One region of the Chitinophaga sp. 22308 genome, then DNA from elsewhere that is predicted to be linked to it. Evidence: riboswitches for the same ligand, from Rfam matches in the RefSeq annotation. Region 1 holds a riboswitch; the other holds the start of a gene.
What was found. A riboswitch is a leader RNA that binds a small molecule or an ion and turns the genes downstream of it on or off. The one in region 1 is predicted to bind S-adenosylmethionine.
Positions count from the first base shown of each region.

Region 2: another riboswitch for S-adenosylmethionine. It lies ahead of ACTJJS_RS01320 (trans-sulfuration enzyme family protein); the one in region 1 lies ahead of ACTJJS_RS25895 (trans-sulfuration enzyme family protein).

Region 1 covers NZ_JBQEOP010000006.1:534,585-538,788, forward strand. The annotation lists gene ACTJJS_RS25880 (sulfite exporter TauE/SafE family protein) at 1-283, shown strand, start outside; gene ACTJJS_RS25885 (NirD/YgiW/YdeI family stress tolerance protein) at 298-627, opposite strand; gene ACTJJS_RS25890 (dicarboxylate/amino acid:cation symporter) at 775-1,986, shown strand; gene ACTJJS_RS25895 (trans-sulfuration enzyme family protein) at 1,937-3,115, opposite strand; SAM riboswitch class I at 3,291-3,401, opposite strand; gene ACTJJS_RS25900 (NAD-dependent epimerase/dehydratase family protein) at 3,473-4,204, opposite strand, start outside.
Region 2 covers NZ_JBQEOP010000001.1:317,401-321,604, forward strand. The annotation lists gene ACTJJS_RS01315 (homoserine dehydrogenase) at 1-880, opposite strand, end outside; gene ACTJJS_RS01320 (trans-sulfuration enzyme family protein) at 941-2,119, opposite strand; SAM riboswitch class I at 2,300-2,418, opposite strand; gene ACTJJS_RS01325 (DUF2851 family protein) at 2,548-3,849, shown strand; gene ACTJJS_RS01330 (OsmC family protein) at 4,027-4,204, opposite strand, start outside.

The DNA of each region.
Region 1 (4,204 bases):
CTCTCTTATTGCGGGCCGCAGGCACCCCCGTTTTTCACTGGGCACGGTAAAGGCTACCCGCTTTTTTATCGCCATGCTAAGCTCCCTCACCTTTGTGGCCGCACTGTCCCATGTTCACTGGGACGCGGTACTGGGACTGGTCATTGGCAGCGCCGTGGCTTCTCCCATTGCAGCCAGGGTGTCCAATAAGATTTCTGCCAAAACCATTATGATGGCGGTGTCCATCATTGTGATCGCGGCCAGCATCAAGAGCATCTACAGCTTTGTGTTTAAGCTATTGTAATCTACCATCTGGTTCTAATCATGCGTTACAGGCCGGTTAGCCGTCAGGGTGACCGGCTTGTTGATTTCATACTGTACCCAGGCTTCGACGATCACTTCCTCCCTGTCGCTGAACGGTTTGCCGGGCAGGAACTTATCTGCAATATCCACACGGATCTCGGCGGTACGGTCTTCCAGCAGATAGGTGGTTTTACCGACCTTTTCGGTGATGTACCCTTTGATTTTTACTGTCGTACTGTCGTAAGTCAGCTGCCGTGCGTTTTTCAGGACTTCTCCTATCGTATAGTACTTATGCTGGGCAAGAAAACACAACGGTAATAATAAACCCAGTAACAAACATTTCATATGGACGATGTTGGTTTGATAGTGTAACAAGCGGGAGGGCCAAAAGGTTACACGTATAGGCGGTAACGTTGTCTTACCGTCTAAAATTCATATTTAAATAATATGCGTGAAATGTGCTAGCTTTCGGGAAGAAATAAATTTCCATACATGGAAGTCCTCAAGAATTACCGTGGTATATTCCTGCTGCTGGGCGGAATTATCGCAGGTTCCATAGCCGGGGTGCTATTGGGGCCAAAGGTGGAAGTGATCAAACCGATTGGTGATATTTTTCTCAACCTTTTATTTACGACTGTCATACCGCTGGTATTTTTTGCGATCGCGTCTGCCATTGCGCATATCGATGCGTCGCACCGGCTGGGAAGGGTATTGGGCGTGATGTCATTGGTATTTCTCAGCACATTGCTGATTGCTGCTTTTCTGACTATTGTGGCCGTCTGGATATTTCCCATTCATCAGAAAGTGGTACTGACGCCTGTAACAGATCATACCAGCGCCGGCACTTTTGGCGAGCAGCTGACACGGCTGCTGACGGTCAGCGAGTTTTACGAGTTGCTTTCCCGCAAGAACATGTTACCGTTCATTATCTTTTCGGTACTGACCGGTATGGCTGCCATGCGGGCGGGGGAACGGGGCGCCTCTTTCCGGCGTTTCCTCCACTCCGGCAACGAGGTGATGAAAGACCTGCTGGCATTGCTGATGAAGGCCGCCCCCCTGGGGCTGGGCGCTTATTTCGCCTATCAGGTAGGGACAGTGGGCCCGCAGCTCTTTGGCACCTATGCGCATTCGCTGGGCATCTATTACGGCTTCGGCGCTCTTTATTTCCTGGTTGGCTTCAGCTTCTATGCCTTTGTGGCCGGCGGTTTCAGGGGAGTAAAGATTTTCTGGAAAAACAATATCGTTCCCACCCTCACTGCTGTAGGCACCGGTAGCAGCATCGCCACTATTCCGGCCAACCTGGAAGCGGTGCCCAGGATGGGGGTGCCGGCATCCGTAGGCAACGTGGTGGTACCGTTGGGCGCAACGTTGCATAAAGATGGTTCAAGCATCAGCTCCATCATTAAGATGGCGGTTGTTTTTGCCATGTACGGCAAAGGTTTCGACAGTGTCAACGTGATTGTGATGGCACTGGGCATCACCGTCATCGTGAGCATTGTGGAAGGCGGCATTCCCAACGGTGGTTACATCGGGGAGCTGCTGGTGATGTCGGTATACAATTTCCCCCCGGAGGCGCTCCCGCCGCTGATGGTGATCGGCACCCTGGTAGATCCGCTGGCCACCATTTTAAACGCGACGGGAGATAACGTAGCCGCTATGCTGGTAACCCGGTTTCTGCCAAAGCGGGCTGCGGTAAGTGTTTAAAGGCCTGCTCCAGGTCGGCGAGCAGGTCGGTCGCTTCTTCCAGGCCTATAGACAAACGTATCAGGCTGTCGCTCACACCGGCAGCCTTTCTTTTTTCGGCCGGTATGGATTTATGGGTCATGGTAGCTGGATGGCTCACCAGGCTTTTAATACCGCCGAGACTTTCAGCGAGTTTAAAATAGTGGGTGGATGTCACAAAAGCGGTAGCTGCTTCTTCGCGGTCGTCTTTCAATGAGAAAGAGATGATGCCGCCAAAGCCCTTGCTCTGTTGTTTGGCCAACGCATGGCCGGGATGGGAAGGCAGTCCCGGATAAAACACTTTATCCACTGCCGGATGTTGTTCAAGGTATTCGGCGACGACCTGTGCAGAGGCCACATGCTGGCGGATGCGCAGGTGCAGCGTTTCAATGCCGCGTATGAGCAGGAAGCTGTCGAACGGTGACAGGATAGCGCCACAGGCGTTCTGATAAAATTTAATCTCCTCTCCCAGCTGTGGCGTTTTAGACACTACCACACCGGCGATCAGGTCACTGTGGCCGCCCAGGTATTTGGTGGCGCTGTGAATGACCAGGTCGGCACCAAGGGCCAGTGGCTGCTGCAGCACCGGTGACGCAAACGTATTGTCCACACAAAGGAGACAGTTACTTGCCTTGGCAATACGGCTGATGGCCGCAATATCAGAAATCTTCAACGTAGGATTGGTGGGTGTTTCCAGCCATATAAGGCGTGTCGCCGGTGTAATGGCCTGGAATACCGCCTGTGTGTCGGCCGTGTCCACATAGTGCACTTTGATACCGAATTTTTCATACACTTTATGAAAGAGGCGGAAAGCGCCGCCATAGATATCATCTACCGCCACAATTTCATCTCCGGCTTTCAGCAGTTTGATGACAGCGTCTATGGCTGCCAGGCCGCTGGCAAAGGCGGAAGCGGCTGCGCCTCCTTCAAGTCCGGCGATGATTTTTTCTGCTGTTTCGCGGGTGGGGTTGTTGGACCGGGCATAGTCATAACCTTTGTTTACACCGGGAGCCTCCTGTACGAAGGTGGATGTCTGGTAGATGGGAACAGCGATTGCGCCTGTTTGCGGATCTACGGGAATAGAATGGATCAGTGATGTGATAGTGCTCATCTGTACTTGTTTTTTAGTTTGATGAAAAATGAATAAACAAGTTCTATGCAGCGCCCATCAAGAGATTTGGTTATTGTGTTATTTTACTATAGTCATTAAAATAAAAATGCAGCGGGTATATATCCGCTGCATTCCTATAATAAAATATCTAAATGAAATAACAATCAAATGTAGATACTTATCTTTCCCGGCAAAGCCGGGATGGATGCAGCACCTTTCATCAGTGCCATGATGAAGGTTGCTAAGGTATCGTCGGGCCATTTCCCTCCTCCTTTCTTGATAAGCGATTAAAAGAACTGGTGCAAAGATAGGACACAAATTCAAACTACCAAATTTATTTCCTACAAATTTTGTAGACTATTCATATTGCAGGGTAAGTTTAACACCTTCTTCATAGGAAGTAGGTTTTACCTGAAAGTGTTTTTCAAATTTGGACGAATCGAAAATATAGGGATAGTTGCTTTGGTACAACATCTCCCCCAGTTCGCGGATGGTGGAATCGAAAAGGCCGGAAACAGCGATGAGGAAGCGGTTCAGCTTCATATACTTTGGCTTAACGCCCATCTGGCGCGCGATCATCTCCATATATCCTTTGCCGTCCGGGGCCGGATTGGCAGTAGGCAGATGCCATACCTGGTTCCAGGAGGAATCGTCCTGGGAAAGCAGGTAAAGTCCTTTGCCGGCGTCGGGGGTGAAGGTGTAGCTATGGGTGACGTTATCTTTGCCCAGCCACATGGCGGAACTTTTCTTTTTGAATTTGTCGATGATCAGCAGGTTGAGGAAGCCGGTCTTGTCTGCGCCGGGGCCGTAGAAGTCCGCTGCCCTGGCGATAGTGGCCGTGATGTTACCGGCTTTGACTTCTTCCATTAGTTGCGTGGCAATAGCGGCCCGGATTTTTCCTTTTTTGCTGACAGGATTGTAGGGGGTGGTTTCTGTCATCGGGCCGTTCACTAACCCATAAGAATATACGTTATCGAAGAAGATCAGTTTAGCGCCTTCCGCTTTACATGCTTCGATGACGTTGCTCATGATGCGGGGCCATGCAACGGCCCATAGTTTATGGTCATATTTCAGTCCGGCCGTGAGGAA
Region 2 (4,204 bases), on a different contig from region 1:
CTCCTTTGCCTACGAAGAACTGTTTATCGGTGAAGGCACTCTCGAGGAGGATGCCGTTGTATTCGTTGTACACGTCGTACAGCAGGTTATGCTCTTTTACGAGGTGGGGCAATACGTAGGCGAACACGCTTCCGTTCTGGCGGCGGCATTGCGCTATCAGTTTAACGGTACAGTTGCGTTGTTTGGCAAACTGGATATCGAAATCGTTGAGGTGGTGAATACCGAAGTTGTACACTTCTTCGGGTTTCACGAAGGTACCGAATGCGTGGAGCAGCAGGATCACGAGTTTGAATTTCGGATCGTAGCCTTCGATATCGAGGGTGGGGTCTGTTTCGGCGAAGCCCAGGTCCTGCGCCTGTTGAAGGGCCGTTTCAAAGCTGAGGTTTTCCTCAAATATTTTGGTGAGGATATAATTCGTAGAGCCGTTACAGATACCTTCCACTGCGTTGAGCAGGTCGTTATCGTAGTATTCTTCCAGGTTGCGGATGATGGGAATAGAGGCGCAGCTGGAAGCTTCATAAAGGAAAGGCACTTTGTTGGCGGATTGCAGTTCGTACAATGCCGGCAGGTTTTCCGCGATCATGCGTTTGCTGGCGCTGACAACAGCTTTGCCGTTGCGCAGGGCAGTGCTGACGATATCGAAAGCGGCTTCCGTATCGTTGATCAGTTCCACCACTACGTCGATAGTAGGATCTTCAAGGATTTCATTTTTATCCGTTGTAAAATAGCTACTGTCGATAGGTCTTGATTTGTTGGGGTCTTTAATACAGATTTTTTTGATACGTGCATTAATACCTTTGGTCCTGTTCAATACCTCGTACAGACCCTGGCCTACTACGCCGAAACCGAAAATACCCAGATTGATGATCTTGTTTTCCATACTTTAGTTCATAATTGGTTGGTGCTATCAGTGTTCCTGGCGGGTGGCCCGGGCTGACAGCTATTGTAAAACAGTAATTTGTTTGCCGGCCGGATGGTTTAATTTATCCAGCGCTTGTTTCAGGTCGTTGATGAGGTCTTCTGCATCTTCGATCCCTACGGAGAGTCGGATACAGGAGTCCTGCAGGCCTGTTTTTTTCCGGAATTCTTCCGGGATGGTGCGGTGTGTCATGGTGGCCGGGTGGGCCAGCATGCTTTTCACGCCGCCGAAGCTTTCCGCCAGTTTAAACAGCTTGGTGGCGTTAACGATGCGGATCGCATTTTTAATATTGTCGGCTTTAAGCGAGAAGCTGACGAGGGCGCCGTAGTTCTTCTGCTGTTTGCGGGCAATATGATGATTTTTATGGGTGGCCAGTCCGGGATAGAACACTTTGTCCACCGCCGGGTGTGTGGCGAGCCAGTTGGCGATGGCGCTGGCGTTGCTGCATTGTTTCTCGAACCGGAGGTAGAGCGTTTCAATGCCGCGGATGGTGAGCCATGCTTCAAACGGGCTCAGGATGCTGCCGGAGATGTTCTGGTTGTACCGTATCTGATCGGCCAGTGCTTTTGAATTCACCACTACCAGTCCGGCTATGACGTCACAGTGGCCGGCCAGGTATTTGGAGGCGCTGTGGATAACGATGTCCGCACCGAGTGTCAGTGGCTGTTGCAGCAGCGGGGTGCTGAAGGTATTGTCTACTGCCAGCAGGATATTATGTTGTTTGGCGATCTTGCTGACGGATTTAATGTCAGACACGCGCAAAGTAGGATTGGTGGGGGATTCCAGCCAGATGATACGGGTGTTGGGCGTGATGGCGGCCAATACCTTGTCCAGGTTGCTGGTGTCCACAAAGTTTACTTTGATGCCAAAACGTTCGAACATGTGGTTGAAGATCTGGAAGATGCCACCATAGGTATCTTCCACGGCCATGATCTCGTCGCCGGATTTCAGCAGTTTGAGCACGGCGTCGATGGCAGACATGCCGCTGGCGAAGGCGAAGCCGGCATATCCTTCTTCCAGGCTACAGATGAGCTCTTCCAACACTTTACGCGTGGGATTGTTGGCCCGCGAAAATTCAAAACCCTTATTGATGCCCGGTGATTCCTGCACAAAGGTGGACGTCTGATAGATGGGCACTGAAATGGCGCCTGTCAGTTCGTCTACCGGAATGCTGTGAATCAGTTGTGTAGCTGTTTTCATGTTAATAAAATTTTAATGATGTCACGAAGGTCACGCAGTTTCGTGCAACTTTATCATTAAAAATCTATTTTAACAACCTTATTTCCAGGAAGTGGGTGGGGAGAAGGCATAAAAAAAGCCCTTCCGGGTGTTGGAAGAGCTATGAATCAATTATATATCTGGTGAAGATTTATCTCTGCCAACTTATCTTTCCCCGGTACACCGGGGCAGGAATTAGCACCTTTTTCCCGACCAATGCTGGTCTGGAATGGTTGCTAAGGCATCGCAGGGCCAAGTCCCTCCGCCTTTCTGGATAAGTGATGTTAAGAACTGGGTGCAAAGGTAACAGCAGTTTTATCAATTTTCCAAATTTGATGCACAAAAATATTTTCCGGGCGCCGGTGTTTTATTATCTTTAAAGACATTGTTTTACTGACCAACCATATCTTATGCACGTTAACCCCCCGCTCACGGAAGCGCTGTTCCAGCATATCTGGAAGTGCCGCCTGTACCGGCATGAAGGCCTGGTGACCACCACCGGCGAGGCTGTACAGGTCATTCATCCCGGCACGCATAATCATCATAGCGGCCCTGATTTCACGGGCGCCCGGATAAAAATCGGCCCTGTTTTGTGGGCAGGACCGGTGGAGCTGCATCTGCGCTCGTCTGACTGGTACCGTCATGGCCATGCCGGCGATGCGCAATACGGTCATATCATCCTGCATGTGGTGTACAGGCATGACCTGCCGGCGGGGATCGGCGGGCATATACGGTGCCTCGAGCTGCAGCCTTATATTTCCAACCTGTTGTTGCAGCGTTACGAGGAGCTGCGGCAATCGGCCGCTTTTGTGCCCTGCAGCGCCCATGCCGGCCGCGTGCCGCCACTGGTGTGGACATCATGGCAGGACCGGCTGCTGGCCGAACGCTGGGAAAGGCGACAGCGGGAGCTGCTGCACTGGCTGTCGGTCAACCGCCACAACTGGGAAGAGACCTGCTACTGGGCGGTGGCCCGCAGCTACGGCGCACCGGTCAACGCTCCGGCTTTCCTGGCGCTGGCACAGTCGCTGCCCTACCGGTTACTACAGCAGTACCACGACCGTCCGCCGGCCATCGAAGCGCTGTTGTTCGGGCAGGCCGGTATGCTGGAAGATACTTTTACTGACGTATATCCTTTACAGTTACAGCAGGAATACCGGCAGCTGCGACAGCAGCACCGGCTGGAGCCGTTGCCGGCCCATGGCTGGCGGTGGCTGCGGATGCGGCCCTCATCGTTTCCGTCTATGCGCATCGCTGCATTGGCGGCGTTGCTGCAAGGCAGCCGACGCCTGTTTACCGCCATGCTGGAAGTGGCCGCCCGGCGGCAGCTGGAACAGCTGTTTTTCGTACCCCCGTCACCGTACTGGCTTACCCATTACCGCTTTGAGCACCCCGTAAAACGTGCCCGCCAGCCGGGGCGGCAGGCACTGCACGCCGTGCTGATCAACAGCGTGCTGCCATTGATGCACCTGTACGGCCGGTACGGGCAACAGCCCGACTACCAGGAGCTGGCACTCACCTTGTTGCAGGAACTGCCGCCAGAAGACAATCATATCATCCGCGAATGGGAGCAGTTGGGCGTGGCACCCGGACAGGCCTCGGGAACACAGGCCATGCTGGAACTGAAGCAGTACTATTGTGAACAGAAGAGATGCCTGGAATGTGCGGTGGGAACGCGGATCATATCGCAAAAGGAATTCCCGCAAAGACGCTGACAGCAAAGACCAAAGGAAAATTCCGAAAAGCTGAAAGGACTAAGGAATAAAAAAAAGAAACCCGTGGAATAAAAAACCTGAATCACAATGTAGCCCTGGGCTACATTGTGATCCAGGCTGTTCGTTGAGTGGGCCGCCGGTTAAGGAAAGGCCGGTTTTTATCGGTCTGTTTATTTACTACCAGTTAAACGTAACGTCCTGTTTAATGTCTGGATGAAGGCTGTAGGCTACCGGGCAGGTGTGGGCGGCCCTTTCCAGGATGGTCCTTTCTTTTTCGCCCAGGTTATGGCCGGCCGGCATGTCGAAAACCACGGTGATACCGGTGATACGGCGTGGTTCTGTGCCCATGATCTTG